2 regions of the Baekduia sp. genome follow, and region 1 is predicted to be linked to the other one. Evidence: riboswitches for the same ligand, from Rfam matches in the RefSeq annotation. Region 1 holds a riboswitch; the other holds the start of a gene.

What was found. Region 1 has a riboswitch for cobalamin ahead of VGO10_RS08130 (hypothetical protein). Riboswitches for the same ligand answer to the same signal wherever they lie in the genome.
Region 2: linked by a shared signal. The riboswitch ahead of VGO10_RS04570 (hypothetical protein) and the one ahead of VGO10_RS08130 (hypothetical protein) in region 1 are both predicted to bind cobalamin.

What each region holds. Positions count from the first base shown of each region.
Region 1 covers NZ_DASYJG010000035.1:119,743-137,532, reverse strand. Annotated here, with positions in the region: gene VGO10_RS08140 (energy-coupling factor transporter transmembrane component T) at 1-152, opposite strand, end outside; gene VGO10_RS08135 (DUF4430 domain-containing protein) at 149-1,117, opposite strand; gene VGO10_RS08130 (hypothetical protein) at 1,110-2,318, opposite strand; cobalamin riboswitch at 2,350-2,537, opposite strand; gene VGO10_RS08125 (cob(I)yrinic acid a,c-diamide adenosyltransferase) at 2,599-3,153, shown strand; gene VGO10_RS08120 (phosphatase PAP2 family protein) at 3,140-3,994, opposite strand; gene VGO10_RS08115 (LamG domain-containing protein) at 4,268-5,017, opposite strand; tRNA gene VGO10_RS08110 (tRNA-Glu) at 5,178-5,250, opposite strand; tRNA gene VGO10_RS08105 (tRNA-Leu) at 5,335-5,418, shown strand; gene VGO10_RS08100 (hypothetical protein) at 5,522-5,800, shown strand; gene VGO10_RS08095 (hypothetical protein) at 5,866-6,495, shown strand; gene VGO10_RS08090 (ABC transporter substrate-binding protein) at 6,514-8,205, opposite strand; gene VGO10_RS08085 (helix-turn-helix domain-containing protein) at 8,262-8,921, opposite strand; gene VGO10_RS08080 (sigma-70 family RNA polymerase sigma factor) at 8,918-9,463, opposite strand; gene VGO10_RS08075 (class I SAM-dependent methyltransferase) at 9,467-10,270, shown strand; gene VGO10_RS08070 (TOMM precursor leader peptide-binding protein) at 10,369-11,550, shown strand; gene VGO10_RS08065 (HD-GYP domain-containing protein) at 11,571-12,935, shown strand; gene VGO10_RS08060 (SCP2 sterol-binding domain-containing protein) at 12,932-14,404, opposite strand; gene VGO10_RS08055 (hypothetical protein) at 14,401-14,565, opposite strand; gene VGO10_RS08050 (zinc-binding dehydrogenase) at 14,618-15,745, opposite strand; gene VGO10_RS08045 (thioesterase family protein) at 15,742-16,161, opposite strand; gene VGO10_RS08040 (alpha/beta fold hydrolase) at 16,158-17,060, opposite strand; gene VGO10_RS08035 (hypothetical protein) at 17,647-17,790, opposite strand, start outside.
Region 2 covers NZ_DASYJG010000023.1:65,353-77,361, reverse strand. Annotated here, with positions in the region: gene VGO10_RS04600 (MotA/TolQ/ExbB proton channel family protein) at 1-231, opposite strand, end outside; gene VGO10_RS04595 (prenyltransferase/squalene oxidase repeat-containing protein) at 228-1,745, opposite strand; gene VGO10_RS04590 (DUF2149 domain-containing protein) at 1,742-2,056, opposite strand; gene VGO10_RS04585 (MotA/TolQ/ExbB proton channel family protein) at 2,053-2,745, opposite strand; gene VGO10_RS04580 (prenyltransferase/squalene oxidase repeat-containing protein) at 2,742-4,478, opposite strand; gene VGO10_RS04575 (hypothetical protein) at 4,456-6,027, opposite strand; gene VGO10_RS04570 (hypothetical protein) at 6,024-7,934, opposite strand; cobalamin riboswitch at 7,961-8,172, opposite strand; gene VGO10_RS04565 (hypothetical protein) at 8,201-9,061, shown strand; cobalamin riboswitch at 9,098-9,223, shown strand; gene VGO10_RS04560 (hypothetical protein) at 9,330-10,955, shown strand; gene VGO10_RS04555 (hypothetical protein) at 11,535-12,009, opposite strand, start outside.

The DNA.
Region 1 (17,790 bases):
GCCGCCGCACCCGCCAAGACCACTAGCGTGAGGGCGACCAGCACGATCGGATGCTCAGCCGCCAATGCCGCCGCCGCGAGCGCCGCGCACCACGCGCCACCCGCCGCGGCGCGGGCCGCGTGCAGCGGGCTCGCGCGGCGGCGATACCTCACTGGCCGCGGTCCGGAAGTCCGATGGGCTTGCCGCCCGAGACGGCCACCGCGAAGTGCCCGTTCAACGCGCCCTCGTCGAGCGCGGCGGCCGCCGCAGCCACGCCGGCATCGTCGGTGCCGGTCACGATCCAGACCGGGTCGCTGACCTCGTCCTTGGCGTCCCTGACCTGCGTCGCGGCGATCAGACCGGTGCCCGCGCCGAGCGTCCGCGTAACGTGGCCGGCAGCATCGAGCAAGGCAATGGACTTGCCGTCGGCCGCAGGCTTGGCGTAGACGCCGCTCCCGGCCGGGCCCCGCTCGAGCAGCTTGGCCGTCGACTCATTGCGCAGCGCGCGCCACGGCCCGACGAGGATCCGCAGGGTGTCAACCACGAAGCTGTTGCCGACCCCACCGCGCGCGGCGACCTGTCCCAGATCCGACAGCTTGTCGGCGACGGTCTCGCAGACATCGCTCTGCGGCTCCGTGCACTCCACGCGCGCCGGCAGCCGGCGGCCGTCGATGCCGTGGAGGAACGGCTCGGGGAACGAGCCGACGACGGCTGGGACGTCGTCGGTGGCGCCCCAGTCGTGGTAGTCCCACCAGACGCGATCGCCCTGGTGGACCTTGATCGAGGTCGCGCCCTTGTCGGCCAGGACGCCGTTGACGTAGAAGAACCAGTCGGCCGGGGTGCCGCCGCTGCGACCGCCGCTGACGCCGTCAATCGACTGCACGAAGTTGCCGCCGAAGCGCGTCGTCACCTTCGGCGCGTTGCGCTGCAGCAGGCGCATCACGGTGTCCGAGCCGCCGGTCTTCGGCTGGTCGGTCTGGACGATCGGCTCGGCGCCGAAGTCCTTGGACACCAACAGCTCGGTATCGCTCGCCTTCGGTCCCGCGCCCAGGCCGCAGCCGGCGACCACCGCCGCCGCCAACGAGGCGGCAGCGGCGGTCGCGAGCGCGCGGCCATGGGCGCGGGACCAGCTAGGCAACGAAGAACACCACGCGCGAACTGCCGCGGGCCAGCGACTTGGTGGTGTTGCCGGCCTTGTCGGTGACCTCCACGTCGAGGACGTAGCGGCCGCGGCCGAGCTTGGACGGGAGCAGGTAGGTGAAGTCCTGCTTGGCACCAACCGAGAACCACACGCCGTGCGTCGCGCCGCACTTCTTCAACGCCTTGAACTTCTCGGTCTTGCCGTCATAGGTCGCGCACTTGCGGCCATCGGTGCGCGTGAGACGCAGACGGACGTCGGCGAGGCCGGAGCCGTCGTTGGCGACCTTGCCCGCCAGTTCACGCGGGCCGGTGCCCTTCTTGTACTTCTTGCCCTCCGAGACGCCGGTGATCGCCGCGTCGGCCACCACCTTGTCGGGCGAGCCGCAGAAGCCGTCGTGGCCGTTGGTCACGCAGGGCTGCGGCGGACCGATCGGCGGCGTGCCGCAGCCATCGCTGCTGACCGGGCAGGGGCGCAGCGACGTCCCGCAGCGGCCGTCGCTGCCGGTCGTGGCGCAGCCGACGATCCGGCCGGGCGCGCGCTTGTCCTTGGTCACGACCAGCGTGTAGGGACCGCCACCGACGGTCACGGATGCCTTGCCGTCCGCGCCGGTCGTGACGGCCGCGACGCCGCCGCTGACCGTCGCGCCGGCCGACGGCGAGAACGCCGTGTTGGTCGGTGACCCGGCGTCGTCATAGGTCGTGTCGGTGTTCGTCGCCGTCACGCTGAACGCCAGGCCGGGCACGGCGGTGACCGGCGCGTCGAGCAGCACCGGGTCGTCAAAGCCCTTGTCGACATGGAAGGCGCCGAAGCCGGCGCTGGCGTACCAGAGGATCTTGTCGCCGTCATGGACCGGGGCCGTGCAGCCATAGTCAGCACGAGCGACGCCGTTGACGACGAACACCCAGCCGGCGTCGCCGGGGATGAACGGGTGATCCTCAGCGAGGATGCGGGTTGCGCCGTACTGGCTCCCGGCCCAATCTCCCTTGGTCACGGCATCCACCGCGCCGAGGACATTGTCGCCGTCCGGGCAGATCTCCTCGCCATCCTTGGAGACCGTCGCCGGCGTGGTGACCACTGTCGGCGGCACGATGGCGCTGAGCCCTTCGATCTCGACGGTCACCTTCGCCGCCATCGCCGGGCTCGCGGATGCTGCGAGCATGAGGCCTCCTACCAGGAGGCCGAGGATCTTCTTCGTCATGTGGGAACCAACCCTTGCCACGAGGGCGTCGAGTCCTTGTTGGTCGGAGGCAGGTCTCCTGGCTCCCGGGCCTCTCCTCGTCCGCGCCTTCCCGGGCTTGATTCCCAGTGGCTGCGTCGCGCTGGCGCGACACGTGCGGCGAGGCACTCGCCCGGTCACAGTGGCGGGTCCGCGTCGGATTTGCACCGACTTCCCTTGGCCACCGACCCTGATTTGCTCGACGATCCTACCGCTCCGGGCGCCTCGGAGGCGGGCCGGCGGCGATAGCCTCCGACTCACGATGACCGTCAACCTCACCCGGATCTACACCAAGCTCGGCGACGGCGGCGAGACGCACCTCGGCGACATGAGCCGGGTGCCAAAGACGCACCCGCGCATCGAGGCGTACGGGGTCGTCGACGAGCTCAACGCGCAGCTCGGGGTCACGCTCACGCTCCCCGATCTCCCCGAGCAGCAAGCGACGTGGCTGCGACGGATCCAGAACGACCTCTTCGACGTCGGCGCCGACCTCGCCGTGCCGCACGGCGGCGACCGCGAGCGGCTGCGCGTCGACGAGGGTTACACGTCGTGGCTAGAGGGCGCCTGCGACGAGGTCAACGCCACGCTGGCGCCGCTGAAGTCCTTCGTGCTGCCCGGCGGGACGCCCGCCGCCGCGCACCTGCACGTCTGCCGCACGGTCTGCCGGCGCGCCGAGCGCCGGGCGATCCTGGTGCAGGACGGCAACCCCGAGGTCGTGCGCTACCTCAACCGGCTCTCGGACCTGCTCTTCATCCTGAGCCGCGCGGCCAACGGCGGCGACGAGCCGCTGTGGGAGCCGGGCGCTACGAAGGCGTAGACGAGGCGCGGAAGCCCGAGCCGATCACACCGGCCAGCAGCGCCGCGAGGACCGCGATCGCTATCGCGCCGGCCACGAAGGTCGTGTGCGCGGCCGCGTAGTCCAGGATGGCGCGCGGCCGCGCGAGCGCCACCCCGGCAGCCGCCCCCGCACCGACCAGCGCGACGCCGAGCGCGGGGACGAGGTCGACCGGGCGGCTGCCCGCCTCCACCCCGCGGCGGCTCGGCCAGCGGCGCTCGCTGAACGCGATCGCCGAGACCGCGAGCAGCACGTAGGTCGCGGCGACCAGGTAGCCGCCGAAGACGTCGGACGGGAAGTGCCAGCCGAGCGTGAGGATCGCGTAGGCGACGGCGACCGCGAAGGCGCCGCCGATGGCCGCGACCGTCGGGCGAGCGCGCGGCGGCGCGGCGATCACGGCGCAGAGCGCCATCGTCATCGCCGCCGTCGAGTGGCCCGAGGGCCACGAGGCGGCCGCGATCTGGGAGTGATGGAGCCACTCGTCAAAGCGCTGGGTGGCCAACAGGTGCTTGAGCGCCTCGGTGGTCGTTCCGGTCGCGAGGAAGAGCAGCGGGATCGCTGCCGCGACGCGCGCGCGGCCGCGCGCCAAGGCGATCAGCGCGAGCACGAGGCCGGTCAGCGCGTAGGGCCCCGGGTCGGCGAGGTGCGCGATCGTGTTCAGCGCCGGCGTCAGGTGCGGCGCGTTGAGGTCGACGAAGCCGTTGAGCGTCCTGGCGTCGCCTTGGCGCGTGAGCGGGACCAGCTTGGCGAGCACGCCGGTGATCGCGAGGGCGATCGCGGTCAGCGTGGCGAGCAGCAGCGGTGGTCCGGGGCGGCGCAACATGGCGTCCGCTCACGGTAGCCGCGAAGGATCAAGGCTCGATGAAGCGCGCTCTCGCGGCCGGTTCGCGCACATCTGCCGGACCGGCTCTGGACGCCGTTCGCGTCGCTTGAGAGCCTCGCATCGTCCCCTGGCTGGAGACGCACGAACCCGCACCGGACCGCGGTCGCTAGGCACGACCTGTCCGGAGTGAAGGAGGCGCGGCGGACGGCACCCGAGGGCTCGCGGCCCGTCGGGTGCCGTCGCCGCAGCCTCCGCTGCGGTCGGGGGGTGGACCTAGCGCAGCGGCTTGGGGAACAGGAGCGACAGCGCCGACCAGTACTTGTCGATCGGCAGCGCCTGGCTGAAGATCGCCACGTCGTCGATGTCACCCGTGTAGTACAGGTCGCAGGTGCCGAGATAGCCGCCGATGCCGCCATCGCCGGTCGTCGGCATGTTGTAGTCGATGGTGCCGCCGGTGTCGGTCGAGCCGGGGATCAGCTTGCCGTCGACGAACAGCTTGGCGGTGGTGCCGTCCCAGGTACCGGCGACGTGGTGCCACTTGCCGTTGTAGACGTTGTCCTGGTTGGCGAGGCCGGAGTAGCGCTCATGGCCCGTCGTGTCGTACATGTAGAAGCGCAGGCCGCCCGAGTAGGTCGAGTAGAGACCGTAGGAAGCGGCGTCGCAGTTCGACGCGCCCTTGCTGATGATGTAGCGGTTGGTGCCCGGCGAGCCCGAGGCGCGGATCCACGCCGAGACCGTGATGTTCTGCGGCTCCAGCGCCGACGAGTCGGGAATGCGCACGAAGTCGTTGCCGTCGAAGCGCAGCGCGGAGCCGAACAGGAAGCCCTTGATCCAGGTTGGATCGTTGGCATCGACGCCGGGCGTCGAGCCAAGCGTGCCGTTGTTGCCCTTGCCGGACAGGTCGTGGATGGTCTGGCCGGAGCCTTCGTACATGGGCCACCAGCCCGAGACCGAATCCAAGAGCCCGGCAGAAGCCGTGGCCGGCACCACGAAACCCGCGGCGAGCACGCCGGCCGCAAGCATGCGTGCAGCGGCGGGACGGAGAGAACGACGATTCATCCTTGACATGCGCAGGATTCTTGCCGCATTGGCACGTGCACGCTACTGGCCGGAAGTCAAGACCTGGCCCCATGCGATTGGTCCGTCAACGACGAAACCCCCGGAAGGCCGGGGGTTTCTGGAGTACCGCCACGGGGATTCGAACCCCGGTTTCCGCCGTGAGAGGGCAGCGTCCTAGTCCCCTAGACGATGGCGGCCTGGGGGTGTCCATCCTAGCAAGCACGCAGGAGGCCACGTCTGGACGCTGAGCGCCCGGTGAGCGATATGCTCGCCTGACGCCAGCGGATGTGGCGGAATTGGTAGACGCGCGGCGTTCAGGTCGCCGTGGGAGCAATCCCGTGGAGGTTCGAGTCCTCTCATCCGCATCGCGCAGAAGGGCCCTCTTCGGAGGGTCCTTCTGCGTTGAGAATGCGATACTCGTCGGTGCACATCTTGCACCGACATATGCACCGCGCTACGCTCCTCGACATGGCGAAGGCTGCAGCCCCATCTGCGCGCATCTACACCACCCGTGACCAACGGGTCGAGCACGCGCTCGCCACCGCAACGGCAACCGGCCTCGTCGATGCTGGTGCCTCCAGTGCCCAGAAACTCCATGCCCTGGTCGTCTATGCCGACGAGCTGCTGACGGCTGAGGCCGAGCGCGCGGAGAAGCTCGCCGCATACCGTGAACTCGCTCAGGACGATGAGCGCCTGGAGGCGATCCGCGCCAGCAGCCGCCTGGCAGTGGAACACGGCCTGCTTTGAGTGGGCCTCGAGCCGGCTGGCTCTACGAGAACAAGGTTAACGGCGCGGCGGCCGAGCAATTGCTCGTGCTCAGCGAGAACGACTGGAACGACACGATGCGCGACTCGATCGTCGTTCCGGTGATGCGCCTCACGGGTGTCGCCCCAAACGCTCTACGCATCTCCGTCGACGAGACGCCCGGCCTCTATGCCCAGTGCACGCTCGTGCAGAGCATCGCGCACGACGGCATCGGAGCCCCGTTGCGCGTCTGTCCCGAGGAGGCGTGGATTCGGACACGGTTGGGCGTTCGTCGCTTCCTGGATATCGACCGCCGGCGCACCAGCGCAGCTAAGCCGTCGCCGTCGCCAGAGCGGACCGAATGGTGGCCACGCCAGGACGACGTGCACATCGCCACTCTGCCCGGTATCCCACAGCAGAAGGTCGTTTCGGCCATCAGCGACGACGATTGGAACTCCACCGCGAGCGTTCGACACTGCGCGGCGGCGCGGCTGACCAGCCGCGGTCCAAAAGCCAACCGCGTCCGCTGGGAGGTGCCGGTGAGCGGCGGGTTTGTTGTCGCCGGTGATCTCTCTGCGTTGCCCTACGCGGCGATCAATCGGCAAGCGCCCGCGGCCAAGAAGTACCCACAGCGCTTCTCTGCGGACGAGAGCAGCCGCATCGCGCTGCGCCAGCAGACCGCACTCAGCCTGAAGTAGGCCGGCCGAAGGTCGCCCCTACTTCAGCGACGTGTAGGACAAGTCCCAGCTGTCGAAGTAGACGTTCGGCACGCCGGCGACGTCCTTGGAGTGGATCAGCGTGCTCACGTCCCATTGCAGCGGGACACCGGGCGCTTGGGCGACGATCATGCGATCGATCTGGGCCCATGCCTGTCGCCGAGCGGCGCCGCGGAGGTAGACGGCCTTCGCCATCGCGGCGTTGATCGCTGGGTCGTTGAGCTGTGAGTAGTTGGTGTTGCTGGTCGGCGCGATCGCGTGACCGTCGAAGACCGGTTGGAGCATCGGCTGCGGATCTGGGAAGTCCTTGAGCCACGCCAGGCCGCTGCCGCAGGTCAGGAGCTTGCGCGACGGCACCGCGCACCAATCCGTGAAGAGCGCGTCAGAAGGCACGTACCGCAGCCGGATGCGGAACCCGAGCTTCTCGAATTGCGACTGCACAACCTGGGCCACCAGCTTCTCCGACGGGCTGTTGCCGGCCACGACAAGGAACTTCTCCTTGCCGGTGTAGCGGCCCGACGGGTAACCGGCTCGCCGCATGTAGGTCGCCGCGAGCGCCGCATCGCCGCGCGGGTGGGCGACCGAGAGGAAGTCATAGCCTGGTCCCGCCAGCCCGCCGGCCTCCTCGAAGCCCGGGATGCCCGGCGGCAGGAAGTGCGTTGCCAACGGACCGGTGATCGGCCCGCCTCGTGCCTGACGAGCGGCCTGGCGGTCGAAGCCCGCCACCACGGCCTTGCGGACGTTGAGGTTGGTGAACGGCTTGATCGTCGTGTTAATCGGCAGGACGCGGTAGCCGCCCATCGGCAGCTGCACGGCCTGGTCTCGGTGGTGCTCGGCCACGTCCTCGAGGACGGGCGGTGGCGGGATGCCGTCGAGCACCTTGTGTGTGCCGGCCAGGACCTGACGAGCCGCCACGTTGGAGTCCGAGGCGTTGGTCTGGATGATCACGCGGTTGAGGCGCGCCGGGCGGCGGTCGGTCGCACGATCCCAGTTCGGGTTGCGCACGAGCTCGATCCGGCGGCCGGCCTGATAGCCGACCGTCGCGCCGTCACGATCGTTGCGCACCATGTACGGCCCTGTCGCCACGACGTGGGTGTTATAGGTCGACGGGTTCTCGGCGTCGAACGCCTTGGCGTACTCCTCGGGCACCGGTGCGCTGGCCGGCAGGGTGAGCGCACCGACGAAGGCGGCCGCAGACGGCTTGCGCAGATGGAAGACGATCGTGCGCGCGTCGGGCGTCGTGATCCCGCTGATCGCGTGCACGCCCTTGGTCGGTTTGGCCGGCGCGCCGATCAGATCGGCAAAGTAGCCGGGGTACTGGCCGCCCACGTTCACGCTGAAGAAGCGGTCAAACGCATAGGCGACGTCGTGAGCGACCACCTCGCGGTTGACCGGCGGCGAGAACCGGACGCCACGACGGATCCGCACGGTGATCGTGCGACCGTCGGCGGAGATCACAGGAAGCGCCGACGCGAGATCGGGCACCGGCTGCGAGAGGTCGTCCGGCCGGAAGCCGTAGAGCGGCCGCTGGGTTGCGAGCGCGACCTGGATGCCCAGCGAGTAATACGTGTGACCGGGATCGAGGAAGTCGACATCGGACGCCGCCAGCATCGTCAGCGTCCCACCGTGATCGGCGGACGGTCGCTGGTTGCCGGCATCGTCCTTCCCGCAGGCTCCGAGCAGCAGAAGCACGCAGAGCAATGCTCCCGCCGTCGGGAACCGAACCAACATCCTCATCCAGATTGGCGCTAGCGCTTCGAGCGGCGGCGCTTGGGCGCCGCGCTCTCGGAGCCCGTGGGCGGCGCCGAGTAGGCGAGCATGCTCAACCGCGCGCGCACCTCTGGTCCACCGCTCTGCCCGTCCTGCAGGCGACCCGCGCTGGTCGCCTGCTCCTCGATGGCCCAGGCGAGCACCTCGCCGAGGCGATCGCCGAGGTCACGCCAGCCCTGCTCGTCGAGCATGAGGGGCGCGTAGGACAGATGTCGATCCGCCCGCTCGTCGAACGTGCCGGCGGTGACCGCGGTGCGCACGTCTCCCAGCATCTTGCTGAGGACGGTGTTCGACACGGCCTTCCGGGCGCTGGGCGGCAGCTGCGCCCAATCGTCGTCGTCCAAAAATGGGCGCGTCAACGCTCGGTAGTGGTGCTCGATCGCCCCGCGACGGGGCGTGGTCCGCACGAGCTCGATGCAATCGAGCTCGCGCAGGATCCGAACGTGGTAGCTGACGAGCGGCAGGGACTCCTCGAACTCCTTGGACATCTCGTTCGGGCTGGCCACGCCCTCGTTGAGCCGCGTGAGGATCCTCATGCGCAGAGGGTGCGACAACGCCTTGACAATGTTGCTGTCTAGCTCGTGCGGCTTATTGGCCGCGCCGTTTCGTCGCTCCGCGACTGTGGTCGTCTTGCTCATGGCTGATCCCCGCCTTCGTGCTCGGACAGAACTCGCTGCAACCGCCCACGTGCCCGATGCAACTGCACTTTGGCCGTGCCCTCAGGGATCCCGAGGGCAAGGGCAACGGCAGGCTGCGTGAGGTCGTCGACGTACCGCAAGAGCAACAGCTTACGGTCATGCGGGGTCAGATTCCTAACCGCTCGGCGCACATCGACCTGGAGAGGCAGGAGATCGAGGCGCCCAGCGGCGGTCCGGTCGTGAATATCTCCGTGCTCATCGAGGCTGATTGAGGCTGTGTTACGTCCCCGGTGTCGATGGGCTTCGCGGTGGACGATCGTGCGCAGCCAGGCGATCGGATGCTCGGGCACCACGCCATCGCGGAGGCTGCGCCAGGCACGGATCAGCGCCTCCTGGGCGATGTCGGCAGCGTCGTCGGAGGGGGCTACGCGATGGGCTTCGCGCAGGCAGCGAGAGGCTGCGACGTCCCAGTCGAGTTCGCGTTCTGACAACAGCTTCGTGTCGAGGTGAAACGGTTTTGAGCGCTTTGGGGGTCTTGACATGACATGACCCTGATCCAGGCGACGACGCAACCGGAGAAAGAAACGTCGACGGCTCCATACGATGCCCTGGCTCCGCACTACGAAGCCTTCGTCGGCGGCGACCGGTACGGCGAGTGGCTCGCCGGTTTGCTGGGCCTGGCGGCGCAACACGGGGTCGGCGGCGGACGGGCGCTCGACGTCGGCTGCGGCACGGGGCGCAGCCTCGCCGCGTTGGTCGCCGCGGGGTTCACCACCGAGGGCTGCGACCCATCAGGGGCGATGTTGCGCGAGGCACGAGCAGCGCTCGGGCCTGACGTGGCGCTGGAGGTCGCGGCCCTCCCCCACCTGCCCGATCGGGCGCCCGTCGACCTCGTCACGGCGATGAACGACGTCATCAACTGCGTCGCGCCGGACGATCTCGACGCCGCGGTGGCAGCGCTGGCCAGCCGCGTGCGGCGCGGCGGGCTCGTGCTGTTCGATGCCAACACGCGCCGCACCTATGACGGCTTCTTCGGCTCGACGTTCTGCCGCAGCGACGACGATCGCTTCTTCGTGTGGGAGAGCCTGCCGGGCGCATCGGCTTCGCGCTTCACGCACCGGGCGGACCTCCATGCCTTCGCCCGCGACCCCGAGCAACCGGATCGCTGGATCCGCAGCGTGAGCCATCACGTGCAACACCACCACCCGCACGCGCAGGTCACCAACGCCCTCGACGCCGCAGGCCTGGAGCTCCTGTTGGTCTGCGGCCAACGCGACGACGGCCCGCGTGACGACGCTTGCGACGAGGCAGTCCACACCAAGCGGATCTACCTCGCACGCCTTCGATGACCCCCGAAACAGAAAGGAGGATGCCCCATGCTCAAGATCACGAAGCTCGAAGAGCCGACGCTGCCGGCCCTGGCCATCACGAAGGGCTACTAGTCGCCATGCCGACGGTCGTGCCGGCGGTCGTGACCGCCCCCCGTTGCGGCCACGACCGTTGGTGGCCTCGGCTGAAGCCCACGATCGAGGTGATCCCTGACCGGGGTCGCCTGATCCTCATGCGCAGCGGCCGCCAGAACGGCGACGTCGCGCTTGACGGTGATCCCCGCGTGCTCGGCGAGCTGCTTGCGCAGCTCGACGGCACGCGGGGGCCCGCGTCGATCCTGGCGTCGTTGCGTGCCACGGTCGCTCCTGCGTTGACGGCCGAGGATCTCGATGAGGCGCTGAGGGCGCTTGCCGCCGACGGGTTGATCGAGGACGCCACTGACGACGCGCGCCATCTCGATCCCGCCGGCCTGGAGCGCTATGACCGTCAGCTGCGGTACTTCGGTGACCTTGCCGGCGCGGGTATGCCGCGTGCTGCGGCACAGGCGCGGTTGGAGGCGGCGACGGTCGCCGTGCTCGGCCTCGGTGGCCTGGGCGGCATGGCGGCGACGATGCTCACGGTCTGTGGCGTCGGCACGATCGTCGGTGTCGACCATGATGTCGTCGAGCTCAGCAACCTCGCGCGGCAGGTGCTCTATGGCCAGGACGATCTCGGCCGGCTCAAGGTCGATGCGGCAGCCGACCGCCTGAGCCAGCTCAACGCCCGCGGTCACTTCGTCGGCATCCCTCGTCGCCTGGACTCCACCGCCGCCGTCGCCGACGCGATCGCCGGCGCCGACTTCGTCGTGGCCGCCGTCGACTGGCCCGCCGATCGGATCTCGGGCTGGGTCAACGCGGCCTGCTGGGCGGCCGGCATTCCGTACGTCGGCATGAGCCAGCACCCGCCGCTGGTGCGCGTCGGCCCGACGTACCTTCCCGGCGCCACCGGTTGCCTGACCTGCCAAGAGGCCGCCTATCGCCGCCGCTTCCCGCTCTTTGACGCCGCCCGCTCGGCGATCTCGGATGACTCCCCCGCGGCGACCTACGCGCCGGCCTGCGGCCTCATCGGCTCGCTCGTGGCCAACGAGGCGATCGCGCACATCACCGGCCTGACGCCGGTCGCCTGCCTCGGACGCTCGACGGTCATCGACCTCACGACGCTCGCGGTCACCCATGAGGAGGTCCCGCGCGACCCCGACTGCGGCGTTTGTGGGCGCGGCGCCGTCTCGACCATGCGTCCGGCCGCCTCACCGATCGGATAAGCCGATCCGACATCCGGGACATGGACGTCCGGCTCTCGGAAGTGCTCGCCGCGCTCTCTCACGCACTCGACATCACCGAGGGGCAACCGCGTGGCCACGCCGAGCGCACCTGCCTGATCAGCATGCGGATCGCGGCGCAGCTCGGCCTCGACGCCCAGACGCGCTCCTCGCTCTTTCACGCCGCCTTGCTCAAGGACGCCGGCTGCTCGTCGAACGCCGCCAAGGTCGCCGCGCTCTACGGCGCCGATGACGCCGACGTCAAGCGCGACCGCAAGACCACCGACCACCTCATCCCCGGCCAGTCGATCCGCCACCTCGTGCGCTCGACCGCGCCGGGCCGCTCGCCGATCGCCAAGGCGCGCCATCTCAAGCTGCTGGTCGCCCACGGCTCCGCGGGCTCGCGCGGCCTGACCGAGCTGCGCTGCGAGCGCGGCGCCGAGGTCGCCCGTTATGTCGGCCTGAGCCTCGAGGCCGAGACCGCGATCCGCCATCTCGACGAGCACTTCGATGGCCGCGGCTACCCGCAGTCGCTGGAGGGCGAGCAGATCTCGCTCTGTGGCCGCATCCTCTGCCTTGCCCAGACCGCGGAGGTCTACTGGCAGGAGGGCGGCGGCGCGGCCGGCGCCTGTGGTGTGGCGCGCGATCGGCGCGGCACGTGGTTTGACCCGGCGCTGGTCGACGCGCTCTGCGCGGCCGAGGACGACCATGCGTTTTGGGCGTCGTTGGACGAGCCGCGCGTCGCGTCGTTGGAGCCGGTCGATCGCCTGCTACACGCCGACGACGACGGGCTCGATCGCATCGCCCAGGCGTTTGCCGGGATCGTGGACGCCAAGACGCCCTACACCGCCCGCCACTCCGAGGGCGTCGCCGACATCGCGGTGGCGCTGTCGGCCGCGCTCGGCTTCGATGCGCTGGCCCAGCGCCGGCTGCGCCGCGCCGGCCTGCTGCACGACATCGGCAAGCTCGGCGTCTCCAACCGGATCCTCGACAAGCCCGGCAAGCTCGACGCCGACGAGTGGGCCGCGGTGCGTCGCCACCCGACCTGGACGCTGGAGATCCTGCAGCGGATCCCGGCCTTCGCCGACCTCGCCGAGGTCGCAGCCAACCACCACGAGAAGCTCGACGGCAGCGGCTACGGCCGTGGCCTGACCGGCGGTGAGCTGACGCTGGAGGCGCGGATCCTCGTCGTCGCCGATATCGCGGAGGCGCTCACCGCCGACCGGCCCTACCGCGGTTCGATGCCGGTCGAGAAGGTCCTGGAGATCATGGGCGGCGACGTGCCGCACGCGCTTGACGGCGACGTCTTCGCGCGGCTGCCGGATGTGCTGGCGCGCCGCGCCGGTGATGCTGTGGCAGTCGCGCCGCCGGACGCCCTGGCCGCTTAGCGCGCCCAGATCGGCGCCGGATCCCATGCCGGGATCCGCAGGTGCTTGAGCACCGCGAGCGCCCGGAGGGTCGGGGCCGCGCCGGCGGAGGAGCGCAGGTCGCCGCAGCGCAGCGCGCTGGCCGGGTCGAGCTTGCCGATGAACCAGCGGTAGGCGTCCTCGCCGCTGCAGGAGAGCTCGAGGTCGACGTCGTCGGCGGGCTCGCGTCGCAGGAGCTGTGCCTGCCCGCCGCGCAGGTCGAGCAGGAGCTCGGCGTCGGGCTCGTGGAGCGCGAAGCGCACGACGAGGTCGATCCGGCCGAGGCGCGCACGCAGGGCGGCGTCGACCGCCAGCGCGTCGCGCACGCGGCCGCCCAGTTCGACCGTCACGGCTTCGGCGTCGGGAAAGCGCGGCGCCTCGCGCTCGGCGCGCAGGTGAGCGAGGACGTCGCCGGCGTTGCGCACCGGGGGCAGCGCGCGCAGCCGCTCCAGGCGGACGTCGGCAAACGCGTCGCCGCGCTCGGCGTCGCGGGCGACGACCGCGGCGTAGTGGCGGCTCGCCGCCGCGCCCCAGGTGACCGCGGGCGCATCGCGCTCCCAGTCGCGCGGGGCCAGACGCAGCAACCAGCCGGCGCCTTCGGGGTCGCGGGCCAATAGGTTGGGATCCTCGACCAGCCGCGGGTTGACCGCCAGGATCGAGCCGCCGACCGGCGCCCAGATGCCGAACGTGCCGGCCGCCGTGCTGACGGTCGCGGCGGGGTCACCGGCTTCGAGCGCCGCGCCGGGCTCGGGCAGCGTGAGCTTGAGGTCACCGCCGAGGTCGCGGGCCAGCGCCGCGGTCAGGCCGACCACGACCGCGCCGAGCGCCGTCTCGACCCACAGGTGCGCGTCGAGCGCGATGCCGCGGGCGGCCGTGCCGAAGGCGGCGGGGTCGACGGGTGGGTGGGATCCGATCAGTGGGAGCGCGTGGGGATCGCGCGCGCCGCCGCCGGCACGCCGTGGCGACGGCCAGGACGGCGACGGCGCCCAGAGGTCGTCGGGCAGCGGCGCGCCGTGGCGCAGCGCCTCGTCGCTCAGGCGGTCGGCCGCGACGAGCGGCACGCCGTAGCGCTCGGCGGCGCGCGCCAGCGTCTCGCGCTGCTCGAAGCCGGCGCGGTCCGGGAGCGCGAGCGCGGTGACGCACGCGTGCTCGGCGCGAAAGCCGCTGCGGTGGACCTCCAGGTCGCCCCACGCGGCGACCGCGCCGACGGCCTGATCGGCGCGGAAGTCCAGCCGCCGGTCGGCCGGATCGGTCAGCGCGTAGAGCCCGCACATGCAGTCGGCCACCGGCGGCGCGTGGCGCACGTCGCGCGCGCAGACAGCGCGGTTGGCACCTGGCTCCCACGGCAGCGCCATGAACGTCCACGGGCGCAGCAGACCGTCCTCCTCGACGTGCCAGGCGCGGTAGCCGACGACGGCCTCCAGGTAGTCGGGTGCGCCTTCGCTGCTCACGCCGGGACGGGCTCGCGCTCGGGCGCGACGGCGGGCTCGGGCGCGTCCGCGGGCTCGCGGTCGGGCTCCCGCTCACGGGGCGCCTGGGCGGGCACGGGCAGCCGCAGCGGCTCGACGCGGATGCGGCGCGAGGGCCCGGGAAGATCGAGGAGGTCCGGCATCGGCGCGGGAGGCTAGAGATCGCACCCGATGGCACCGCGACGCGGCTCGGATCTACAGCATCACCGCCTGCCGCACGGCGGCGCCGGCGGCGAGGCGGTCAAAGCCCTCGTTCAGGTCGTCGAGGCCGATCCGGTGCGTCAGCAGCTCCTGCACCGGCAGCCGCCCGTTCTTGTAGGCCTCGACGAAGAGCGGGATGTCGCGGTCGGGCACGCACGAGCCCAGATAGGAGCCCTTGAGCGTGCGCTCCTCGGTGACGAGGCTGACGGCCTGGATGTCGAGCCGCTGCTCGGGGTGCGGGAGGCCGACGGTCACGGTGGTGCCGCCGCGGCGCGTCGCCTCGTAGGCCTGGGCCAGAACGCGCGCGCTGCCCACGGTCTCGATGACCTTGTCGCCCCCACCGCCGGTGGCCTCGCGGATCGCCGCGACGGCGCCGTCGCCGGCGTGGATCGGCGTCGCGCCCAGACGGCGCGCGTGCTCAAGCTTCTCTTCGACGACGTCGACGGCGACGACCTCGGCGGCACCCGCCATCTGCGCGCCGAGCAGCGCGGCGAGGCCGACGCCGCCCAACCCGAAGACGACGACCCGGTCGTCGGGCGCGACGTGCGCGCTGTTGACCGCGGCGCCGACCCCGGTGAGGACCGCGCAGCCGAAGAGCGCCGCGATCTCGTAGGGCAGGTCGACGTCGACCTTGACCGCCGAGTGCGCCGAGACGACGATGTGGTCGGCGAAGGCCGACACGCCAAGATGGTGGTGAAGATGCCCGCCGTGGTCGCCGACGCCAGCCCAGCGTCGCTCACCGCTGAGCAGCGTGCCCGCCGCGTTGGCCGCCGCGCCCGGCTCGCAGAGCGCCGGCCGCTGGGCACGGCACGGCCCGCAGGCGCCGCAGGTCGGCACGAACGACAGGACGACGTGGTCGCCGGCCGTGAAGCCCGGGGTCTCCCCTCCGGTCTCCACGACCTCCCCCGCCGCCTCGTGGCCGAGGACCATCGGCATGACGCGCGGCCGCGAGCCGTCGATGACCGACAGGTCCGAGTGGCAGAGGCCGGCGGCGCCGACGCGGATCAGCAGCTCGCCCGGCCCGGGCGGCGCGAGCTCCAACTCGACGACCTCCAGCGGCCGCGAGTCGACGTAGGGCTTGGGCAGCCCCATCTCCCGCAGGACGGCGCCGCGGACCTTCACGCCGCCAGCCGCTCCAGCGCCGAGCGGATCGCCTCCGGGATCGGCTGCGGACGGCGCGTCTCGCGATCGACGAAGACGTGGACGAACCAGCCCCGCCCCGCGGCCTTCTCGCCCTTGTCGCCGAAGAGCCCGATCTCGTATCTGACCGACGAGGTGCCGAGGTGTCCCACGCGCATCCCGGCCTCGACGGGCTCGGGGAAGACCAGCGGCGCGGTGAACTTGCAGTGCGACTCCGCGCAGAGCCCGATCGTCGGCCCCTGCAGGATGTCCAGGCCGCCCTCTTGGATGAGGTAGGCGTTGATGATGGTGTCGAAGAACGCGTAGTACTCGACGTTGTTGACGTGGCCGTAGACGTCGTTGTCGTGCCACCGCGTCGGGATCGTCATCCGATGCGGGTAGGCGTCGAGACCGCTCATGAGCGGTGGCGGAGCATGAGCTGGCGGACGAGGTCGTCGTCAAACGCGGCCGGCTCGGTGGTGGCGATGAAGTCGTGCAAGAGGGCTACGAAGCGCTCCGGATCGTCGTTGAACGGGAAGTGACCCGCGCCCGCGAAGATCTCCAGGCGGCTGTCGGGCATCTGGGCATGCGCGTCGTGGGCGTGCTTGACCGGGATCATGTGGTCCTTCTCGCCCCACACGATCAGCGACGGGACATGCTCGGCGAGGTAGAGCCGGTCAGTCGCGTCGACGCGCTGGCCGGCCGGGTCGATCACCGAGCGCGCGGTGTGCACGAAGGCGCGGCGGGCGTCGCCGTCACCGAGCGACTCGAAGCCCTCGGCCATGCCGCGGACGTCGGCCGACGCGCGCAGGCCGACGCGGCCGAGGACCGAGCCCAGCGCCGCGCCCGCGCCTCTTAGCGGGCTCGACGCCAGCAGCGGCAGGACGTACTCGGCGCCGGGCAGGGTCGCTGCGCGCAGCACGAGGCTGACCTCGGAGCCCAGGCCGCCGGAGTCGACGAGCGCCAGGCGCTCGACGCGCTCGGGGAACTGGTAGGCGAACTGCATCGCCACACCGCCGCCGAGCGAGTGGCCGACGACCGTCGCCCGCGGGATCTCCAGCGCCACGAGCAGATCGCGCAGCCCTGAGGCGTAGGCGCCGAGCGAGTAATCGCCGCGCGGCTTGGCCGAGCGTCCGTGGCCGAGCAGGTCGGGCGCGATCACCGTGTAGTGCTCGGCCAGCGCCGGCATGACCGTTCGCCACGTCCGCGAGCTGGACGTGATGCCGTGGATGAGGAGGACGGCCGGCCCCGCGCCCATCTGGTGATAGGTGACGGGGTGGCCATGCAGCTCGATCTGCTGCGACGAGGAATCGGTCATCGGCGGAGCAGCAACATATCGCGGTTGGATTGAGGGTCGGGTGCGGGCGTCCGTGGCGCGCAGTGCGCGGCGTTGGTCGTGCTGTGGAGGGGGGTCTGTCGGCACCGAGGAGAGCGAATGGGGCCGGCGGCTCGAGGCGTCACCTGTCGTCCGCTGGCGCATGGGCGCAGGTCGTTCGGGCGTTGATGATCACCGAACGACATCGAACCCGCGCATATCGCGGGTTCGATCTCATCCGCCTCATTTCGGCCCCGAATCGTCGCACCGGGGCGCCGCCGGGCGCTCAAACTAGGGGTGGGCCTGTCTGCGGACACATGCCGGCCGCCAGCAGGCCCACGTCGTCTCGGCCGGTCCTCGGAGCGCCGGGTGGGCCCGTTCACGGACGTATACCGGCCGCCAACAGGCCCACCCGCCCGGGCGCGTGCGGACGACGAGCCAACGCGTCGAGCCGCCGGCCCCGCTCGCTCCCCTCGGTGCCGACAGACCCCGCTTCGCAGCACGACCAACGCTCCGCACTGCCCACCATGAACGCACGCCGCACACGCTGAGCGGCCAGCCAACGCCGCGAACCAGGAGCCGCCAAGACCTACGGCGCCTCGACCGCCGCCGTCTCCCCCGCATACACCGCCGCGCCGCCCGCGAAGTCCAAGGACACGCGGTAGGTCCCGGCCGGCGCGTTGGCATCGAGCGTGTACGAGGTGCCGTCGGCGCTCACCGTCGCGGTCGTCAC
Region 2 (12,009 bases), on a different contig from region 1:
CGCACGCTCGGAGACGTGGCGGGCGACGCCGGGCTCGATGAGCGCCTGGGCGCTGATCAACCGGAGCGTGCCGGGGGTGGTGCGGTGGCGGCGCAGCGACTCGATCGCGAAGCGCCCGAGCTCGCCGGCGCAGAGCGCGAGCAGGAGGATCGAGGCGATGAGGACCGGCACCTGGAGCGCTTGGCTCATCCGGGCGAGGGCGTCGCCGAGGTCGATGGAGGCGGTGGTCATGGGAGCAGTCCCTTGCGTCCGTGATGGGTTTCGAGAGCGGCGCCGCCGAGCGCGGCGAGGAGTAGGAGCGTGGTGAGGGCGAGCGCGGTGGTGGCCGATGTGGCGTCGGTCGGCTTCGGTGCCCGTAGGCCGGGCGCGACGGCGGCGTGCGTCCCGGTGCCCGAGGCTCCGGCTGGCGCGGCGCTGGCGAGGAGGCGGCCGGTGACGGGTTCGCCGGCGTCTGCGTCGCGCGCGTCGCGCGCGCGGTGTGGCTTGGCCTTCAAGTCGTGACTCGTGCGCCCGCCGGTCTTCTTGATGTCCTTGGTCTGCGACCCGATCGGCGTGATGCCGGAGGCTGCGACGCCGTTGGACTGCGCCGTGCCGGTTGCCGTGGCCTTGGCCCCGCTGCGCCGGCGCGTCTTGGTCGCCGTTGAGGACGACGAGATCTGGCGTACGCCGCCGCTCGCGTTGCCGGTGCTGTCGGGCTGCGGGCGGCTGTAGAGCGCCGCGCCCTTGCCGCCCTTGCCCGTCGTTCGCGCGATCGACGGCACCGGCAACGGGTAGCCGGCCAGCGCGGGCGCGGCGTAGGCCGTCATCCAGAGGTCGTTGAGGCTGTGGCCCTTCATGTACATGATGGATCCGTCGGGCTGCTGCAGCGAGGCGAGGTAGTCCAGCGGGGTGCCGCCCGCGCGCCGCCAGGTCGTCGGGTCGATCGCCGACGCCCACATCGCCTGCAGCGCCCAGGCGGTCGATGCGCTGTTGGACTCCGGGTCGATCGGCGTCTGGGCGAAGCCGCCGTCGTCGCGCTGGGTCGAGCGCAGGTAAGACCAGCCGCGCTGCTGGGCCGCGGTTCGCTTCGGCGTCTGCGGAGCGATTCGCAGCGCTTGGATGACCGCGGCGGTCATGTCGGAGGACTCCTCGCGGCCTGGCGCCCAGGACCAGCCGCCGTCGTCGCTCTGCGCGCCGACCAGCCACGCCGCTGCACGGGAGATGATGTCCGCCTTGGCGGGCTCGTCGGTGGCGCTGAGCGGGAGCATGGCGAAGGCGGTGTCGTTGATGCCGCCGGTGGTCCCGCCGGCGGCGTGGGTGAAGGACCCGTCGGGCAGCCGGCGCGCGAGGATCGCCGCGACGAGGTCGCGGCCGCCGAAGTCCCGCGGCGAGGTGCCCGAGGCGACCGCGACGAGCATCGCGCGCTCGAAGTCGGTGGTGTCGGAGAGCGCGGCGGCATGGGCGGTGACGTAGGTGTAGGCGTCGGTCCCGCCGACGACGCGCTGGTCCTTGGGGTTGATGCCGGCCGCCGCGAGCGCCATGACGACCCAGGCGCTGAACAGCGGGTCCGACGGCTGGCCGGCCGCACCGCCGAAGCCGCCGTCGGCGTTCTGGGCGCCGCGCATGTAGGTGACGGTCTTGTCGAGCTGGCCCTGGTTGGCGGTCCAGGGTGGCGTCGCGGCGGCGGTTGCGGGGGACAGGGCGCAGGCAGCCAGCGCGCCGAGGGCTATCCGCTTTGTTACTCGCGCGGGAGACGCCCTTCTCACCCGCCACCTCTGGGCCTGGTGTAGATCAGCCGGCCGTCGCCGAGGCGGTAGACGGTCCCGACCGCCTTGCCCTTGCCGCGAACGGGTGCGGACTGCGCCGGCGTTGGCACCGCGCGCGTGCGCTGCTGGGACTGCTGCTGGGCACGGGGCGTCAGCTTCGCGTTGTCGCGGTCGATCGTCGAGGCGAGCCCGGCAATGAGGAACGCGACCGCTAGGACGATCCCCAGGTCGAACAGGTTGACGAGGCCGTCGAGCGGGTCGCCGGTCTCGCCGCCGAGCTGCCGTCGCACGCGCGCGCGGTGGCGCCTCATCGGGTGACCGCCGCGCCGGTGTCTTCCAGCAACGCGCGGGCGTCGGCTTCGGCGCGCAGGGTCGCAGCCGCGGCGGCCGTCGCGCGCAGCCGCTCGGTCGCGCGCTCCATCGAGGCGAGGTCCTCGCTCCAGCGCCGCGTGCGGGCGAGCGTCAGGCCGAACGCGACGGTGCCCGAGAGCAGGCCGACGGTCGTCGCCGCGAACGCGATCCGCAGATCGTTGGCCAGCAGGTGGACATCGCCGCGGCCGAGCGCGCGCAGGCCGGGGGCGAGTGGGATCAGCGTGCCCATGAGGCCGATCGCGGGGCCGGCGCGGACGATCATCCGCGTGCGGTCCAGCCGCCGCTCGACGCTGTGCTCGAAGTCGTCGAGCGCGTACTCGACGCCGTCGAGGTCGGTGGCGGCGACGGCTGCGCCGAGGCGCTCGAGCGTCGTGGCCGCGGGGGCGCTGGGCGCGCCGGTGGCGAGGTGGGTCGCGGCGAGCGGGTCCTCGAGCACGGTCTGGGTGAGGACGCTTAGCGGTCCTGTGGCCCGGCGGCGGCGCGCGAGCTCGCCAACCCAGCGGCCGAGCTCGATGCCGGTGAGCACGAGGACGGCAGCCGCGGCGATCAGGACGGGGACGGCGAGGACGGAGGTCAGGCGCGAGAGCGCGTCGCCGAGGTCGGCGTCGAGGGAGGCGAGGATGGTCACAGCGCGAGCTCCGGGCGGCGGCGGTCGAGGCGGATGCCGCCGAGAACTCCGGCGGCGATCGCGAGCGCGAGGGCGATGGCCCACCACGGCGTGGTGCGGCCTCCGCTCTGCGCGCCCGATGCGCCCGGAGCGGCGACGGAACTCCCGCGCGCGCCCTCGGTCGGGCTCTGGCGGCCGATCAGCGTGCCGCTGACCTCGCGCGGCGCGGTGCGACCGGTCCTGGTGCGCGTGCCGCCGGTGCGGCCGGTGGGCAACGGGACGCCGGCGCCGGTGACCGCTGCCGGTGTGCTGACGGCGCTGGTCGCGGTGTCGCCGCCACTGCCCGCGCGGCGGGGCGCGCCCGGCGTGCCGACCGTGCCGCCAGCGCCCGTCCCGCTGCCGGCGCCGGTCGCGCCGCTGCCGTCACCCCGCGTGCCGGTCCCGTGGCGGCGGGCTTGCACGCGCTTGACGCCCGCGCGCGCGGAAGACATTGGTGATGTTGCCGGCGCTTGGATGGCCGGGGCTGGCGTTGTGGCGTTCGGCGCAGGCGCGGCCGGCGTGCTCGTCTTCGGCGTCACCGTCTCGGTCGGCAGCAGCGGGCCGCTGGGCAATCCCGCCGGCGGGCTCTGGTTCGGCAGCACGCCGGTGTCGCCGCCGCCCGCGATCGGGCCGAAGAGCAGGCCGGTACCCCCGAACGCGAGCATCGCCATGGCGGTCGTCTGCGTGGGCTCGTCGGCGGCGACGCCGGGCGCGCGGCCGACGGTCCCGCCGGCGTCTTGGGCGCTGCGCAAGAACGACATCGGTGATTGACCGTTGCTGTTGTCGGCGTTGTTGGGGTTGACGCCTTGGGCGAGCAGCGACCGCGCGACGGCGGCGGTGGCCGGGACGTCGGAGGTCGTGCCGTCGCCGGTGCGGCTCCAGCCGCCGTCGGCGCCCTGGTGCAGTCCGATCCAGGAGGCGGCGCGCGAGGCGGCGATGTTGGTGTCCTGGCCCACCGAGGAGAACGCCTCGCACACGGTCGCGGTCGTCTCGACGTCGCCCGGTGCGCCTGGGATCGGCCCCCAGCTGCCGTCCCCGTTCTGATGGGTGATGAGCCAGTCGACGGCGGCTCCGGCGAAGGACCGGTCGAAGTTGTTCAGCGAGGCGAGGGCAACCACGGCGTAGGCGGTCGACAGCGCGTCGCCGCTGCCCGAGCCGGGCTGGGATTCGAAGGCGCCGCGATCGGGCGAGGTCCCGGGTAGCTGGGCTGCGAGCAGGTCGGCGACGACGTCATGTGTCCCCGTCCCACCCACCCCGTCCTGCTCGCCGCGGACCGCGGTGAAGCCGACTGCATGGGCGGTGAGGAGGTAGAGCGCGAGGTCGGCGGTGTCGGAGAGCTCGCCGCCGGCGGCGAACGTTCGAAGCAGGCCGAAGAGCGTGCGGCTGTTGGCGGACGTGGCCTGATCTTGGGCGTTGACGTTGGCGGCGGCGAGGCCGAGCGCGCCCCAGAGGTTGACGCGATGGCGTGCGGCGAGACCTCGGACGGGCAGGCCGCCGTCGCTGCTCTGCGCGCGGACCATCCACTTCTCGGCTTTGAGCAGTGCAGCACCGTCAGCGGCGCTTGGTGGTGAGGCAGGGGCTGGGCCCGCAGCAACCGCCGGCGCGGCGGCCAACGCGACCGCCGTCAGCGCACCGAGCACGGTCCTGCGGACGCCCGCGGCGGGCGCCAGGACCCGCGTGCCGATCGCACCCCTACGGACGCACGCCGAGACCATCGACCCCCGCCGTTCCGGAGACGATCCGCACCCGGACCGTGCCGGCGCGCGCTCGCGGCGCCGCGACGATCTCCCGGGTGGCCGCCGTCGCGCTGCCGCTGATCCGATAGACCGCGCGCTTGCTGCCTACGCGCACCTCGATGTCAGCCGTCTTGCGAACCCCGCGGATGAGGATGGTCGGGCGGCCGGCGGCGAGCCGTGCGGTCAGCGTCGCACCGGTGCGACCGCGATGGACGGCGCCGAGCCACGCGCCGCCGTCGCGTACGCGTGACCAGGCGCCGCTGCGGCGCACGGCGCGTGCGCCCGCGTCGAGCGGAACGAGGACGTCGCCGATGGTCTGACTGACGTCGCGTCCCAACTTGTCCGTGAAGGTCACGCGCACCGTCCAGGTCTGACCGGCGCCGAGCTCGAGCTGCGCGGTCGTGCCCTTCGTCCCGGTCGCCAGTGTGGTGAAGGACCCTGAGCGCTTGCGCGCGAGGCGGGCGGAGAACCTCCAGCGGCGCACGCCGACGCCGGCCTGCAGCACCCGCCAGCGGACCCCTACGCGACCCGTCCTCTGCCCGGCCGTCGTGAAGCGCGGCAGCTCGATGATCGGCGCGCCGACGAGCTGGGCCGGGGCCTTGCCACCGCCCGGCTTGCTCGGCGTGGCGCCCGCGCCGCCGCTGCCCGGGTCGATCGGGTCGGGCGGCAGCGGTGGAGCCTCACGCACGGCGGTGTCGGCGGGGGCGGCGCCGCAGTTCCCGCCGGGCGCGCTGACCACGCAGACGTCAAGACGGTCGGAGCGGATCGCGCCGCCGGCGCCGGCGTCGGCCTTGATCCGATGCCAGCCGAGCGTGCCGAAGATGACGTCAGCCGTGCCGTCGACCGCCGTGGTCGTGGCACCGGGCGCAGTGGGCTGGACGGTCTCGACGCCGTTGGCCGCCGTCGTCACCGGCGCGACGGTCACGCCGCCGACGCCGGTGAAGGCCGGGCTCTTCTCGCCGTATGCGCGGGTGACGCTGACGGTCAGCGGCTGGCCCGTGACGACCGTCGCGGTCGGGCTCGGTGCGGCGGCGGAGTCGCCGGCCACGGCGAGCTTGAGGAAGCCGCGGTTGTGAAACGCGTCGTAGGCCCAGAGCACGTGATCGCCGTCGTCGACCTGTGCCTGGCAGCCGCCGACGTCGGCGAAGACGTCGTCGACGAGCATGCCCCAGAAGGTGTAGGTGTCGACGTCCTCGGCATCAGGACCGAAGCGCGTGACGTAGTAATCGTCGAAGCCCGGGAACCACCTGGCATCGAAGTCCATGCCCTCGGTCCGCAGGCCCTCGACCGAAGCGCCGGTCGCCGTCGCCCCCGGCGTCGGATGCTGGCCGTTGTTGGTGCCGTCGCAGCGGTGCTGCCGGCTGTCGGAGGTGGCACGCACCGGGTTGCCCGACGAGCGCACCGGGCCCTCGAAGAGCGTCTGGGCGGCGCCTTCGACGCGAACGTCGACCACCGCGGCGCGCGCGCCGCCACCGGCAAGCATGCCCGTCGTCACCATCATCATCAACAACAACGCCGTGCGCTTCATCGAGCGGTCTTCTTCCTTAAGTCGAGCGTCCGGATGACGGCCGGGCTCTTGGAGCCCGCGACGCCGAGGGCGCGAATCGTCAGGCGGTAGCGGGCGTGCGCGAGCTTGGGCAGGCGCACGCGGGCGGCGCCGGCCTTCTTGATCACGGCGTCGATCGGTGACGCCGCGCGCCGGGTGCGCCGCTTGCCGTGGACGGCCTCGCGTGCGATCCGGAGCTCGATCGTCGCGGGCAGGTCCACCCACAACGTGACGAGCGACCGGGTGGCACGGACGGTCCGCAGCGTCGGTGCCCGCACGAGCGTCGGCTCCAACGCGGGCGGAATGTCACCACCCGCTTCACCTGGCGACGGCGTCCCCGGTGCCTTCGTCGCCACCGGGATCGGCCGCGGGGCGGGCAGCGTCGACGGTGGATCGCCGGCGCCGTCGCTCCCGTCGCCGCCGGCCGGACACGCCGGTGCCGCATCGCCGCCGAGGCCCGGGTCGTCGGTCAAGCCGCAGGCGGAGAACGGCTCCCCGGCCGGCTGCACGCCGAGCTCACGCCGGTAGACCTGGCCGAAGCCGGCCTGGTTGTCGGGGATCAAGTTGGTGCCCTTGGAGGAGAACGCGACGTACCGGGCGTCAGGCGTGATCGCCGCGGCGCCGTAGTGCCCGGTGTTGTCGGCGTCGGCTGGGCCGTCGGGTCCTGACGCGCGGCTGACGAGGATCGTGCGCCCGGCGACCGTGTCGCGCGCGTAGATCTCGGGGACCGCGGCGGTGACGCCCGGCGTCAGGTTGCCGGCGTTGGCCGTGAAGACGACGTAGCGGCCGTCGGCGCTCATGCCGTCGGTGATGATCTCCGCGCTGCCGAAGTCGCCGATCGCCGGCGTCGCCGCGGGCGGGCCGTCCGGGCCGTCCGCGCGGCTGACAAGTCGCGTCGTGCCGGCGCAGAGGTTGCGGACGTAGCTCTCGACCCCGCCGTTGTGAGGGCTGCCGGGGGCGATATCGGCGCCCTGCGCGTCGAACGCCACGACGCAGCCGTCGGCGCGGACGGGCGTGAAGCCGATGTAGTGCACCGGCACCGGGGCGCCCCCCGCGCCATCCTTGCGGCTGACCAGGACCGTCGTGCCGTAGCGCACGTCGCGCAAGAAGATCTGCCGCCCGGAGGTGGTCGGCCCGGAGGTCAGGTCCGGCGACCCGGACTGAAACGTCACGTAACGCCCGCCGGGCGACATCCCCGTGGCGCTGAGACCGTCGTCGATGTCCGGGATGCCGTCCTTGCCGGTGCCGCGGCTGACGAGCACCGTCGTCCCCGACTCCAGGTCGCGCAGGTAGACGCCGCGAGGCAGCGGGCCGACGCGCGGGTCGACGAGGCCGGAGGCGTGGAAGAGCACGTAGCGCCCGTTGCCCGCGCCGGCGTAGATGTTGTAGGGGCGGACGGGCGCGCCGTCCGGGCCGTCGGCGCGGGTGACGAGCTCGGTGCGGCTGCGCTGCATGTCGCGGCGGTAGCCGTAGTAGTCGCCGTCGCCGAGCACAGCGGTGAAGAAGACGTAGCGGCCGTCGGGGGAGATGGCGCTCCCCCCGGCATCGAGGCCCGCGAGCGCGCCGCCGTTGTCGGATGGCGCGCCGTCAGGGCCGTCGGCCCGGCTGACCAGGATGTTGCCGCCGCCACGGAGGTCGCGGACGTAGACCTGGAACTGGCGGTTGGTCACCCCCGGCACGATGTTCGGCGCGCTGGCGTCGAACGCGACGCGCTGGCCGTCGGCCGAGATCAGCGCGCCGTTGGACTCCGCCGCGCCGAAGGAGGTCGAGCCCGGCAGCCCGTCGAAGCCGCGCGAGACCAGCACGAGGTCGTTCGGGGCGGCCGAGGCCGGGGAGGTGGTGAGCCCGGCCAGGAGGACCAGGCCGAGCGCGATAGGAGATCGCGACATGTCTTGAGCCCTGTTCCACGAGGGCGAAACGACGTCAAGATCGCAGTCGGGTCTCCTGGCTCACGAGCGTCCGATCCGCGCCTTCCCGAGCCGAACCCGGCTCAGTGGCTGCCATCGCTGGCGTGCGGCGAACGATCCTCGCTGACAGTGGCGGGCCCGCGTCGGATTCGCACCGACTTCCCCGTTCCGCGATCAGATGGATGAAGTTCTGGGCGCGGACCGTACCAGACGATTCGCGGCGGACCCAGGACGAGTACGTTTCGCCGATGGCCGTGTTGGAACGACTCCCGGCGTGGGCGACGACCGGGGTCGGGAGCCTGCCCCACACCGAGGGCCGGACCGCGGCCGCGCAGGCGGTCAAGGCCTATGACCTGCCCTTCTGCCCGCAGCTGCCGCGGTTGGAGGGTGACATGGTGGCCGAGTGGCTCGGGGCCGATCCGGCGCGCTGCGGCTGGTCGCCCGACCGCGATCGGCAACGTCCGCGCGGCTGGGAGTGGCTGCTGAGACAGCTGACCCTCCGGCCGCCCGCGCACGGCATCGTCAAGTTGCAGGTGACCGGACCGCTGACGCTGGCCCGCGCGCTGGACGAGCACGCGCCGGTCGGGCTGGCGCGTGAGATCGCGGTGTGGCTGGCGGCCAACGTGGCCGAGCAGGTTGATGTTCTTGCCGATCGCGGCCTTGACGCGCTGCTGGTGATCGACGAGCCCACACTGTCGGCCGTTGCCGCCGTTGCCGCCGAGGGCGTCGAAGCGGCGTGGGGCCCGCTGCGCGTGGTCGCTCCCGCGTGGGGCGTGCATCTCTGCTGCGCGGTGCCGTGGGACGTCGTCGAGCGCGCGGCGCCGGACGTGGTGTCCTTCGATCTCACGCTCGGGCTCGACGACGACGGGGCCGGCGCCGTGCGGCGCTTGGTCGCCGGCGGAACGCGCATCGCCTGGGGTGTGGTGGCGCCGCACCGGCCCGACACCGACACCGACGCCGCAGACGTGCTGAACGCGGCGATCGCGCGGACCGGCGTCGCCGGGACGAGCTCGCTGCTCACGCCCACCTGCGGCACAGGGCGCATGGCGCCACGTCGCGAGGTGGCGGTGTCTGGCGTCCTCGCCGGGCTGGCCCGCGCGTGCCGGTGAACACCCGGCTGGTACTGTGGCGCCCGCAACGGACGCGGGGAACTCCGGTGGGAATCCGGGGCTGACGCGCAGCGGTGTGGGTGACGACGGAGCGTGCAGGTCCACTGAGCCGGGTTCGGCTCGGGAAGGAGCTCCCGAGGATGACCCCGAGCCCGAAGACCCGGCCGGCGCACATACGTCAACCGTCTTCGCGCACAGGACGGCCGCCGCTGCGCCGTCGAGGAGGACGGGACATCGGGGCCGCCTGTTCGAGACAGGAGCAACCCCTATGTATTCGTATCGTCGAGCCCTCGGGCTCACGCTGGTCACGGCCGCCGTCGCTGCCGTGGCCGTGCCCACCGCAGGCGCCGGCGTGTTCGTGCAGGTCAACGACCTCGCCGGCCGGGAGAACTCAGGCGTCGTCAGCCTCGGTGCTCACAGCACGCTGGTCTCCACGCCCGTCACGTGCGGCGCCACGGCCGGCATGTCACCGGCCGACACCGTGGCCGCGGCGCTGTCGCAGCTCAGCATCTGGTCGATCGCCTCCGGCCAGACGACGTTGCCGGGTGATCCGGATGTCCTCGAGATCGACAACCTCAACAACGGCGATGGCTACCCGATGCAGTCGCTCGGCCAGCAGGTCGACATGGACGGCGACGGAACGGTCGACAACGACGGCGCGGTGCCGTCATGGCACATGTGGATCAACAACACCTACCACAACCTGGGCTACCACGACCAGCCTGAATGCACGACCCTCCAAGACGGCCAGACGCTCGTTTTGCAGGCCAGCGAGCTGCGCTACCCCGACGGTGAGATGTACGCCTTCCCGGCGACGCCGCAGCTGCGGGTCGAAGGTGTGCCGAAGACCGTTGCCGCAGGTCAGCCTTTCGAGGTGACCGCCGCGCAGTACACGCCGCCGGCGGGGTTCGCCGGTGGCTGGGGCAACGGCACGGCAACGGGTGATCGGGCCGTCGGCGCCGGGTACGGCGTCGGCTTCGATGACGCGAGCGGCACGTTCGTCGCCACCGATGATCAGGGCCGCGCGACGCTGACGGCCCCGGACGGTGCGAGCGGGAACATCAACCTGATCGCCATCGCGGGCACCGATTCGAGCGCGTTGCCGACCGCGAGCCACAACTCGGCGTTCTCGGTACCGGCGGGCGTCTGCGTCTACGACGGCCAGCCGGACTCGCCGTGCACGGCGTCGGTCTCGGCGGCGACGCCGGACTTCGGCGCGTCGCAGGCGCGCGAGACGCTGGGTGCGCCGCGGGCGGTCGTTGTCACGCCCGCGTTGGGAACCGCTGGGGTCACGGGTGTCAAGCTCGCCGGTACGGATGTTGACGACTTCCTGATCAGCTCCGATCACTGCACGGGCGCCGCGGTGGACGCCGGGGCGGGTACGACCTGCACGGTCAACGTGCGCTTCGCGCCGTCGGTCATCGGCGCGCGGCATGCGACGTTGGAGGTGACGAGCACGGCGTCGGACGCGACGCTGTCGGTGCCGCTGGATGGTGTGGGCGGGAGCCTGGCGGCGGGGCCGGCGGGTCAGGATGGGGCCGCGGGCGCCAAGGGCGACAAGGGTGACGCCGGCGCGGCGGGCCCGGGCGGGGCGACGAGCGCCGCCGGGGCGCAGGGCGTGATCGGGGCGACCGGTCCGCAGGGCAAGGCCGGGAAGAACGGCCGCGATGCGGTCTGCACCGTCAAGCGCGCCAAGGGTGCGCCGAAGGTGGCCTGCAAGTTGGTGTCCTCGACCGGCGGCAAGGCGAACGCGACGCTCACGCGGCTGGGGAAGGTGTACGCCCGCGGGACGGTGGCGTCGCTGCGCACCACGCGCGAGCTGCCGGGCAACACCTACATGTTGCGCTACCGCAGTAACGGCAAGGCCGTCGCCGTGCGGGTGCGCATCGGCTGAGTCATATGCACTCCGGGTGCCGTCGGCGACACGCGTGAGGACGGCGCGCTGTGTCGTCGGCGGTCCGCGGGTCGTGGCCCGTGGCGCTCAGCGCGCGGTGTTCGTCTTGGTGCGTGGCGTGGTTTGGGGCGGCGAGGAGAGGAAGCCGTGGTGGTTCGCGGCGTCATCGGTCTTCCGCGTGAGGGTTCTCGGGACACGGGCGATTCGGTGCGTCCTCGAGGAGGTCCGGGTCGTCTGGCCCCTACATATGAGGGGACAGTCGACCCGGACTCAGCGCTTCGGGGGCGAAGGATCGATCCGGGTCGTCTGGTGTCCCCATGTGGGGTCCGAACCCACCCGGATCTCAGACCGGCCACGAACCACCCGCGCCCAGGCGCCGGCGGACGACCCCGGGCGCCCCGAGGCGCCAGCTACTGCTCACTCCCCTCGGTGCCCCGAACCACGCCGCGCACCCGCCAGAGCAAACGCGCTGAACGCCACCGGGTGTGCCACGCAAACCAGCACACACAGACGACCAATCAACAAAGGCGCGGCGCCGCGCCGGGCACAAGCCCTGGCGCGGCACCCGCGCGTCTTCCTCTACACCCCGTACTTCAGCGAGATCGTGTCACCCAGGCTCACGCCCGTCGCGGTGTTCGCCGCGGCCGCCGTCCCGTTGTCGATGCTGGCCTTCCACGTCGACCCACCGCTGTTGGTCACCCCGTTGATGGTGGTGATGACGCCACTCGACGGCGAGCTCCCCGTGACGCAGCCGGCCGGTGTCGACCCGCTGACCGCCGCGGTCAGGACCGCGCCGAGGGTCGTGGTCGCGGTCGTCGGGGCGACCGACACCGAGCAGACCTTCAGCGTGCCCGAGCCGTCGTCGACGATCACCGCGAGCTTGCTCGTCGTGCCACTCACGAACGACGTGCTGGCGACGAACCGCGGCTCACCCACCGTGGTCGGCACCGGCGGCGTCGCCGAGAAGCCGCCGCCGGCCTCCGCGCGCAGCGCGTCGATCGAGGCATAGGCGTTGGGCGTTGAGCCAGTGGTGTAGCGGAAGCCGCCGCCGGCC